DNA from 4 places in the Aliihoeflea sp. genome. Region 1 is predicted to be linked to each of the others. Evidence: predicted binding sites of a transcription regulator. Region 1 holds the regulator's gene; each other region holds the start of a gene.
What was found. The regulator PhoB, encoded in region 1, activates phosphate uptake and scavenging genes when phosphate is short. The targets are predictions, from matches to a motif close to TGTCATNNANCTGTCAT.

Region 1 (2,196 bases):
CGTCCTTCGACGAGGAACTCGGGCAGATCGACCGGCTGATCCGCGACATGGGCGATCTGGGACAGGCGATGGTTCTGGCGGCGACGCAGTCGCTGCTCGAAAACGACGTGCCGCTCGCCCAGCGGGTCATTTCGGACGACGTGGTAATGGACGCGCGCCAGCGCGAGCTCGACGAGCGGGCGATCGCGCTGATCGCCAAGCGGCAGCCGATGGCGCAGGATCTGCGCGCCGTCGTCGGCGCCATCCGCATGGCGAGCGACCTCGAGCGCATTGGCGATCTGGCCAAGAACATCTCCAAGCGCGTCAGCGCGGTCGGTTCGGGCGCGATGCAGCGCAAGCTCTCCCATTCGATCGACGCGATGTCGCAACTGGTGCGCGCGCAGCTTGCTGGCGTGATCGATAATTATGTCGGCCGCAACCCGCAGGCGCTGGTGACGCTGAGGGCCGACGACGAGAATATCGACGTGCAGTATACCGCTGTCTTCCGCGAACTCCTGACCTACATGATGGAGGACCCGCGCAACATCACCGCCTGCACCCATCTCCTCTTCTGCGCCAAGAATCTGGAGCGGATCGGCGATCATGCGACCAACATCGCGGAGAACGCCTACTATGTGATGGTCGGCCAGCAATTGCCGCTCCACCGGCCGAAGCTCGACGAGACGTCGATCTCGGCCAGGCCGGCATGAGGAGCGGCCGATGATCGCGCCGAGGATCATGGTGGTCGAGGACGAGGAGCCGCTGGGCGTCCTCATCAAGTACAATCTGGAAGCCGAGGGCTACAAGGTCGAGGTGATCACGCGCGGCGACGAAGCGGAAATCCGGCTCCAGGAAACCGTGCCGGATCTGCTCGTGCTCGACTGGATGGTGCCGGCCGTCTCCGGTATCGAGCTTTGCCGGCGCCTGCGGATGCGGGCTGAAACCGAGCGCCTGCCGATCATCATGCTGACGGCGCGCGGCGAGGAAAGCGACCGGGTGCGCGGGCTTTCGACCGGCGCCGACGACTATCTCGTCAAGCCGTTCTCGACGCCCGAATTCGTCGCCCGCGTGCGCGCACTCCTGCGGCGGGCGAAGCCCGAAATCCTGTCGAGCGTGCTCAAGGTCGGCGACATCGTGCTCGACCGCGAGTCGCACCGCGTCTATCGCGATCAGGTCGAGGTCCATCTCGGCCCGACCGAATTCCGGCTGCTCGAATTCCTGATGCAGCATCCCGGCCGCGTCTTCTCGCGCGGGCAGTTGCTCGACAATGTGTGGGGCGAGACGATCTATATCGACGAGCGCACGGTCGACGTCCATGTCGGGCGTCTGCGCAAGGCGGTCAATCCGGACAGCGCGCCGGACGTCATCCGCACCATCCGCGGCGCGGGCTACTCGATCAACGAAAGCTGATCTCAGGCGCCCGCCTGCATGGTCGCGATATAGCCCGGTGCGAAGAGTTCGTTGTCGACGGCCTCCAGCGCGCGCCGCGCGCAGCCTTCGAGGATCAAGGGCATTTCGTCGGCTTCGAGGTCGAAGGAGATGACGGCGTCGTGCTGTCCTCCCGCCGTCTGGCCGATCGCCTCGCGGATCGACGGTTCCATCACGTCGAAGGCGAGTGTACCCGGCCCGACGATCGCCACCGGCGCAGGGTCGATCAGCGCGAAGAGCGAGCCCAGCCCATAGCCGATCGCCTCTCCGGCACGGGTGAAGGCGTCGCGGGCCGGTCCGTCGGCGGCACGGGCATCCTGCGCGAGTTCGAGCATTGTCTGCGGGTCGACGTCGGCATCGGCGACCGTCTGGTCGCTGCGCCCGGCCGCCTCGCGCAGGATCGCGTAATTGCCCGCATAGGCCTCGATGCAGCCGCGCCGCCCGCAGCGGCAGAGCGCGCCGCCAGGCCGGTGGATCATGTGTCCGAACTCGCCGCCCGAGGAATAGGCGCCGGTGAAGAGTTCGCCGCGCAGCACCAGCCCCATGCCGATGCCGTTCGACAGGAGCAGGGTGACGAAATTGTCGCGATAACGCTCCGGATCGCGGGCACCCAGCGCGACGGCGATCATGTTGCAGTCGTTCTGGACGGTGACGGGAAAGCCGAAGCGCCGTTCCAGAATGTCGGCGAAGGGGATGTCGCTTTCGGGCGTGATCGGCGTCCACAGCATCGCGCGGGCATCCGAATCCGTGATCCCCTGCACTGCCATCGTCATGCGCATGACGTCGTTC
Region 2 (2,196 bases), on a different contig from region 1:
TTTACGATGCCGTAAACATCAAGCTCGACAAGACCGGCGGGCTTACGTCTGCGATCATCCTGCGCGACCGCGCGCGTTCGCTCGGCTTCGGCGTCATGGTGGGCTGCATGGTGGGAACGTCGCTGGCGATGGCGCCTGCGGTCCTGCTGGCGCAGGATGCCGATTACGTCGACCTCGACGGACCGCTTCTGCTTGCCAAAGACCGTGCGCCGGCCCTTGCTTATACGGGCTCGCTTGTCTCGCCTCCCGATCCGGCGCTCTGGGGCTAGGTCACGCGGCCTTCGCCACAGCCGCGCCGACATCGACAGCGACGAGGACCGGCGCTGCGATCTCGCCTGCCCTTGCCCAGTGGATGATCTCAAACGTGCCGTCGAAATGCTCGGCGACGGCCGTGCAGCTTTCGACCCAGTCGCCGGTGTTTATGTAACGAACGCCGCCAACCTCCTCGATCACCGCATGGTGGATGTGGCCGCAGATCACGCCGTCCACGCCCGAACGCCGCGCCTCCTCGGCGAGCACTTCCTGAAACGCGCTGATGAAGTTCACCGCCTTCTTGACCCTCAGCTTCGCCCAGGACGAGAAGGACCAGTAGGGCAGGTTCGCCAGGCGGCGCAGCCGGGCGATGACGCGGCCGACGACGATGGCAGCGTCGTAGGCCTTGTCGCCGAGCGTGGCGAGCCAGCGATAGTTGTGGACGACGGCATCGAACTGGTCACCGTGGATGACCAGATAACGCCGCCCGTCCGCCGCCTCGTGGATCGCGCGGTCGGCAACGACGATGCCGCCGAAATGCGTTCCCTGGAAATTGCGCAGGAACTCGTCGTGATTGCCGGCGATGTATGTGATGCGGCAGCCCTTTCGCGCCTGGCGAAGAAACTTCTGGACGACGTCGTTATGCGCCTGCGGCCAATGCCAGGAGCGCTTCAGCCGCCAACCGTCGACGATGTCGCCCACGAGGTAGATTCGGCCCGCCTCGTGATGGCGCAGAAAGTCGATCAGATAGTCGGCCTTGGCGGGCTTCGACCCCAGATGCAAGTCGGAGATGAAGAGCGTGCGAAAGCGGCGCGGAGTGGCGGTCATGCATTGCCCTCGTCATTGCGTCGTCCGCTCTATGGCGTGAGTCAGATCACAGCCATATGACGGTTGTCTTTCGAGGGTGGCTGGCGATAGGTTGGCGCCGATTTCGGCATGGCGGCGGCGAACGATTTGCGACGACCGCGCGGGCTATCGAAAAACGAAAAGAAGACGAGCAAGGATGGGCGAGCCATGATGGATGTCGAGACGACGAAAGCACCGCCGGCGGACCTCGACGAGGCGGCGCTTTTCTACCATCGCTACCCGGCGCCCGGTAAGCTGGAAATCCAAGCGACGAAGCCGCTCGGCAACCAGCGCGACCTCGCGCTCGCCTATTCGCCCGGCGTCGCCGCGCCCTGCCTTGCCATCCACGAAAACCCGGCGCTCGCCGCCGACTACACTGCCCGCTCGAACCTCGTCGCCGTCATCTCCAACGGGTCGGCGGTGCTCGGGCTCGGCAATATCGGACCGCTGGCCTCCAAGCCGGTGATGGAGGGCAAGGCCGTGCTCTTCAAGAAGTTCGCCGGAATCGACGTCTTCGACATCGAGATTGACGCCCCCGAGATCGCGCGCATGGTGGAGACCGTCTCGGCGCTCGAGCCGACTTTCGGCGGCATCAATCTCGAGGACATCAAGGCGCCCGAATGCTTCGAGGTCGAGGAGCAGTTGAAGGCGCGGATGAAGATCCCTGTCTTCCATGACGACCAGCACGGCACGGCTATCATCGTCGCCGCCGCCGTCCTCAACGCGCTCGAATTGGCTGGCAAGGCGATCGGCGAGGTCAAGATCGTCACCTCCGGCGCCGGCGCGGCGGCGCTCGCCTGCCTCAATCTGCTCGTCGAGCTCGGCGCCAGCCGCGACAACATCTGGATCACCGACCGGCACGGCGTCGCCTACAAGGGCCGCGTCGAGGAGATGGACCGTTGGAAGGAGCCTTATCTCAAGGACACCAACGCGCGCTCGCTCGCCGACGTCATCGGCGGTGCGGACGTCTTCCTCGGCCTTTCGGCCGCCGGTGTCCTCAAACCCGAACTCCTGGCGGATATGGCCGAGCGGCCGCTGATCCTGGCGCTTGCCAATCCGACGCCGGAGATCATGCCGGAACTCGCCCGGGCGGCGCGT
Region 3 (2,196 bases), on a different contig from region 1:
CGAGCCGCCCATGATGTCGAGTGCTTCGGCGAGTTCGGCGCCGCTGTCGACGGCGCGGAACGGCGCGGTCGGGATACCGGCCTTGTTGAGGAATTCCTTTTCCGTCAGCCGGTCCTGCGCGACTTCTAGCGCGCGCGGCGGCGGGTAGACGGCGTGGCCGGCGGCCAGACTGCGCGCGGCGTTCACCGGCACGTTCTCGAATTCGTAGGTGACGACGTCGCACGCCGTTCCCAGCCGCGCCAGCCCGTGCGCGTCGTCATAGGCGGCGACGATCTGCTCGTTCGCCACCTGCGCGGCGGGGCAGTCGCCCTCGGGGTCGAGCACGATGGTGCGGAAGCCGAGGCGGGCCGCCGCCATCGCCAGCATCCGGCCGAGCTGGCCGCCGCCGATGATGCCGATCGTCGAGCCCGGCGCGAGCGCGCTCATGCCTCGTCCTTCGGCCGTTCGGCGACGGCCTTCGTCTGCTTGTCGCGCCAGGCGTCGAGCCGCCCGGCGAGGGCGTCGTCGTAAAGGGCGAGCACGGCTGCGGCCATCAGCGCGGCGTTGACCGCGCCGGCCTTGCCGATGGCAAGCGTGCCGACGGGGATGCCGGCCGGCATCTGGACGATGGAGAGAAGCGAATCCTGGCCCGACAGCGCCTTCGATTCGACCGGCACGCCGAAGACCGGCAGCGGCGTCATCGCCGCCGTCATGCCCGGCAGATGTGCCGCGCCGCCGGCACCGGCGATGATGACCTTGAACCCGTCCGCCTTCGCGCTCTTGGCGAAATCATAGAGCCGATCAGGCGTGCGATGGGCGGAGACGATCCGCGAATCATGGGCAAGACCGAGCGCGTCGAGCGTCTCGGCCGCGTGGCGCATCGTCGCCCAGTCTGACTGGCTGCCCATGATGATGGCGATTTCGGCGCGTTGGTCGGCCATGGCGATGCTCCGTCAGGCCTGTCAGGCGATGATGTCGGGGATGATGCCGTCCTCGAGCTGGGACAGCCTGTCCTTGAGGGCGAGCTTCTTCTTCTTCATGCGCTGGATCTGGAGCGGGTCGCAGCCGACCTTCATCATGGCATTTATGGCCGCGTCGAAATCCGCATGTTCCTGCTTGGTCCGGGCAAATTCGAGACGAATCTCCGCCTGATCCTGTTCCGACATTTTCACCGTCTAAAGAAAGCGAGCGCGCTCGCGGGAGTAGGCCGCGCGACGCACAGTCCTCGTGCGCGATTCATAACACATGTCGGATCGTCAGCAAATGCTACTACGAGATGTTCGACAGCATTTGAAAGCGATGGCAGACTGTCATCGTGCTGTCATATCCGGTTCCAACCGGGAGCCGGACGGAACGCACGCAAACGAGGAACCAGGAAGGGAGAGCCCGGAATGTCTCTTGCGTCCCATCTACAGGAACTCCAGCGCAAACACGGCGATATCGAACGCCGGATCGACGAGGTGATGATGCATCCCTCCGCCGACCCGCTCGAGATAGCGTCCCTGAAGCGGCGAAAGCTGGCCCTGAAGGACGAAATGGAAAAACTCCGGTCACAACCGACACGACACTGAGCGGAAACGCTCGGCGCATCGGTCGATCCGATGCTCAGATCAGACGAGGCAACCTGCCGGTGGCGCCAGCGCCGCCGGCTTTGTTTTTGGGCCCCGCCTCACGCCTGCCAGAACTGGTCCAACCACAGATTGAGTTTCAGGAAGCCCGCTTCCTCGACGCGGTAGACGCGGCGCGTGCCTTCGTTCCTGGCCGAGACGAGACCGGCATCGCGCAGCGCCTTCAGGTGCTGCGAGACCGCCGGACGCGAGACGGGCAGGCCTTCGGCGAGTTCGTTGACCGTCTTCGGGCCACGCCGCAATTCCTCCAGCAGATGGCGCCGGTTGGCGTCGGCGATGGCCGCGAAGGCGTCGGCCTTCATCATGCGGCGTCCTGCCGCTCTTCGGGTTGATCGACCGTGTCCATGTCGCTGCGCGGATCGAGCAGCACCGCCTGCGGCGTGACGGCGCGTTCGGAGGGCAGCGTCTTGAACGCCTCCTTGTCCTCGCTCGCCACCGGCGCGCGGCGCGAGATGCGCAGCAGCGTATAGCCGGCCAGTACGAAATGCGGCAGCGCGGTCGCCAGGAACAGGCTTTCGGGGCGCATGTAATCCATCAGCGGCGCACCGATCACCGGTCCGATCATGGTGCCGAAGCCATAAAGCAGCAG
Region 4 (2,196 bases), on a different contig from region 1:
CTATTCCACCGACGATTTGGTCGGCGTCGAGATCGGCGGCGCGTTGAAGAACGTGCTCGCCATCGCCGCGGGCGCGGTGTCGGGCGCGGGGCTCGGCGCGAGCGCGCAGGCGGCGACCATCACGCGCGGCTTCGTCGAATTGCGCCGCATCGGCGCCGCCTTCGGCGCGCGGCCCGAAACGCTGATGGGCTTGTCGGCGCTCGGCGATCTCCTGTTGACCTGCGGCTCGGCGCAGTCGCGCAATTTCGCCTATGGCATGGCGCTTGGCGCGGGCAAGTCGCGCGAAGGTTTGGCGCTGGCCGAAGGCGCGGCGACAGCCGGCATCGCGCTCGAGATCGCCCGGACACGCGGCGTCAACGCGCCGATCATCGAGGCGACTGCCGAATTGATCGACGGGCACATCACGATGCAGGATGCCGCGACGCGGCTTCTGGCACGGCCGCTGAAGAGCGAGGCGGAGTAAGCGCTCTTCCCTTCTCCCCTTGTGGGAGAAGGTGCCCCGAAGGGGCGGATGAGGGGTGTGCGGCGGTGCCAGGCTGGAACACCCCTCATCCGACTTCGCTTCGCTCAGCCACCTTCTCCCAGAAGGGGAGAAGGAAGGGCGCGCCCTACCGCGCCATCGCGTGGTACTCATCGTTCGGGCGCATGTCGATCGCCGCCGCCACCCGGTTCGACATGTTGTAGAATCCCACCGTCGAGGCGATGTCGAAGATGTCGCGGTCCGAGAAGCCGGCATCGCGCAGGGCCTTGCGGTCGGCTTCCTCGATCTTGTCGGGGCTCTCGGTTAGCTTGACCGCGAAATCGAGCATCGCCTTTTGCTTCGCCGACAGTTCGGCCGCGCGATAGTTCATCACCATCATCTCGCCGAGCATCGGATCGCCGGAAAGCTGGCGCACCGCCGCGCCGTGCGCGGTCAGGCAGTAGTAGCAATGGTTCACCGACGAGACGGCGACCGCGATCATCTCGCGTTCGAGCTTGGACAGGCCCGAATCGCCCAGCATCAGATCGTTGTACATGTCGGTGAAGGCGCGCAGCTTCTTCTCATCGAAGGCGTAGGATTTGAGGACGTTCGGGACTAGACCCAGCTTCTCCTCGCATTTGGCGAAATAGGCCTTGGTGCCGTCCGACAATTCGGGCTGTTCGATGTTCAGTGCCGTGACCCGTTCGCTCATGCCGTCATCTCCCTATCAAACTTGTCTGTAACTGACGCAGCGTCGCTGATTTTCGTGAAACCGGTGCCACTTTCTCGGCGGATGTTCTAGTCTCGAAAGAAAAACGTGACGAAATCGGGGAGATCGCCGTCCATGGCTGTGCGCAAGACCGCAACCGCATCGAAGGTCAAGACCGAGGCGGGCGCCGAAAAGCTCGCGGGCTTCTTCAAGGCGCGGGCGCCGGAGGAGGATCGCGAGGCCTATACGAGCGAGGCTTTCGCCACCGCCGGCGCGCTCGCCTACCGGGCGCTGAAGCACCACAAGCGCGGCGACAGCCTGATCGTGCTCGACAATGAGGGCGAGATCGAGCGGCAGGGCCGGGCCGTCACGGCCATCACCGTCATCAACGACAACATGCCCTTCCTTTTCGATTCGGTCCTCGCCGAAATCACCGAGCAGGCCGGCGAAGCCGCGCTCGTCCTTCATCCGGTCGTCCTCGTGCGGCACGAGAAGAAGGGCGTCGCCGAGCTTCTGGGCGAAGCGGGCAGCGCCAAGGGCGACGATGCGACCGACCGGGTCTCGATCATCCACGTCCATGTGCCGAAGCTGACGCAGGACGAGTGCGAGGCGCTGAAGCGTGGGCTCGAACATGTGCTGGCGCAGGTCAAGCTGGCGGTGACCAACTGGCGGCCGATGCTCGCGCGGCTCGACCAGGCGATCACCGAATACCGCTATCAGCCGGTGCCGATCGACAAGGCGCAGGTGGGCGAAGCCATCGCCTTCCTCGAATGGCTGCGCGACGACAATTTCACCTTTCTCGGCATGCGCGAACTGCGCTACTCGGGCGGCGAGGAAACCGGCACGCTGGAGCGTTCGCCCAAGGGCGGCCTCGGCATCCTCTCCGATCCGGAAGTGCGCGTCCTGCGGCGCGGCGGCGAACCGGTGACGACGACCCCGGAAATCCGCGCCTTCCTCTACGGCCCCGAAGCGCTGCTGGTCACCAAGGCTAACGCCAAGTCGGTCGTCCACCGGCGCATCTATCTCG

Region 2: ACT6QU_RS04580 (UDP-2,3-diacylglucosamine diphosphatase) is a predicted target of PhoB. The motif match lies at 1,126-1,142, and genes of this name have one in related genera.
Region 3: ACT6QU_RS10115 (YdcH family protein) is a predicted target of PhoB. The motif match lies at 1,288-1,304, and genes of this name have one in related genera.
Region 4: ACT6QU_RS08830 (NAD-glutamate dehydrogenase) is a predicted target of PhoB. The motif match lies at 1,175-1,191, and genes of this name have one in related genera.

The regions. Positions count from the first base shown of each region.
Region 1 covers NZ_JBQVMV010000014.1:74,812-77,007, reverse strand. Annotated here, with positions in the region: gene phoU (phosphate signaling complex protein PhoU) at 1-689, shown strand, start outside; gene phoB (phosphate regulon transcriptional regulator PhoB) at 703-1,389, shown strand; gene ACT6QU_RS15200 (ROK family protein) at 1,392-2,196, opposite strand, start outside.
Region 2 covers NZ_JBQVMV010000002.1:306,857-309,052, reverse strand. Annotated here, with positions in the region: gene dgcA (N-acetyl-D-Glu racemase DgcA) at 1-269, shown strand, start outside; gene ACT6QU_RS04580 (UDP-2,3-diacylglucosamine diphosphatase) at 271-1,080, opposite strand; gene ACT6QU_RS04575 (NADP-dependent malic enzyme) at 1,270-2,196, shown strand, end outside.
Region 3 covers NZ_JBQVMV010000007.1:29,796-31,991, reverse strand. Annotated here, with positions in the region: gene ACT6QU_RS10130 (5-(carboxyamino)imidazole ribonucleotide synthase) at 1-426, opposite strand, end outside; gene purE (5-(carboxyamino)imidazole ribonucleotide mutase) at 423-920, opposite strand; gene ACT6QU_RS10120 (YdcH family protein) at 942-1,145, opposite strand; gene ACT6QU_RS10115 (YdcH family protein) at 1,371-1,550, shown strand; gene ACT6QU_RS10110 (ArsR/SmtB family transcription factor) at 1,649-1,912, opposite strand; gene ACT6QU_RS10105 (MFS transporter) at 1,909-2,196, opposite strand, start outside.
Region 4 covers NZ_JBQVMV010000005.1:109,991-112,186, forward strand. Annotated here, with positions in the region: gene ACT6QU_RS08820 (NAD(P)H-dependent glycerol-3-phosphate dehydrogenase) at 1-463, shown strand, start outside; gene ACT6QU_RS08825 (peroxidase-related enzyme) at 609-1,172, opposite strand; gene ACT6QU_RS08830 (NAD-glutamate dehydrogenase) at 1,305-2,196, shown strand, end outside.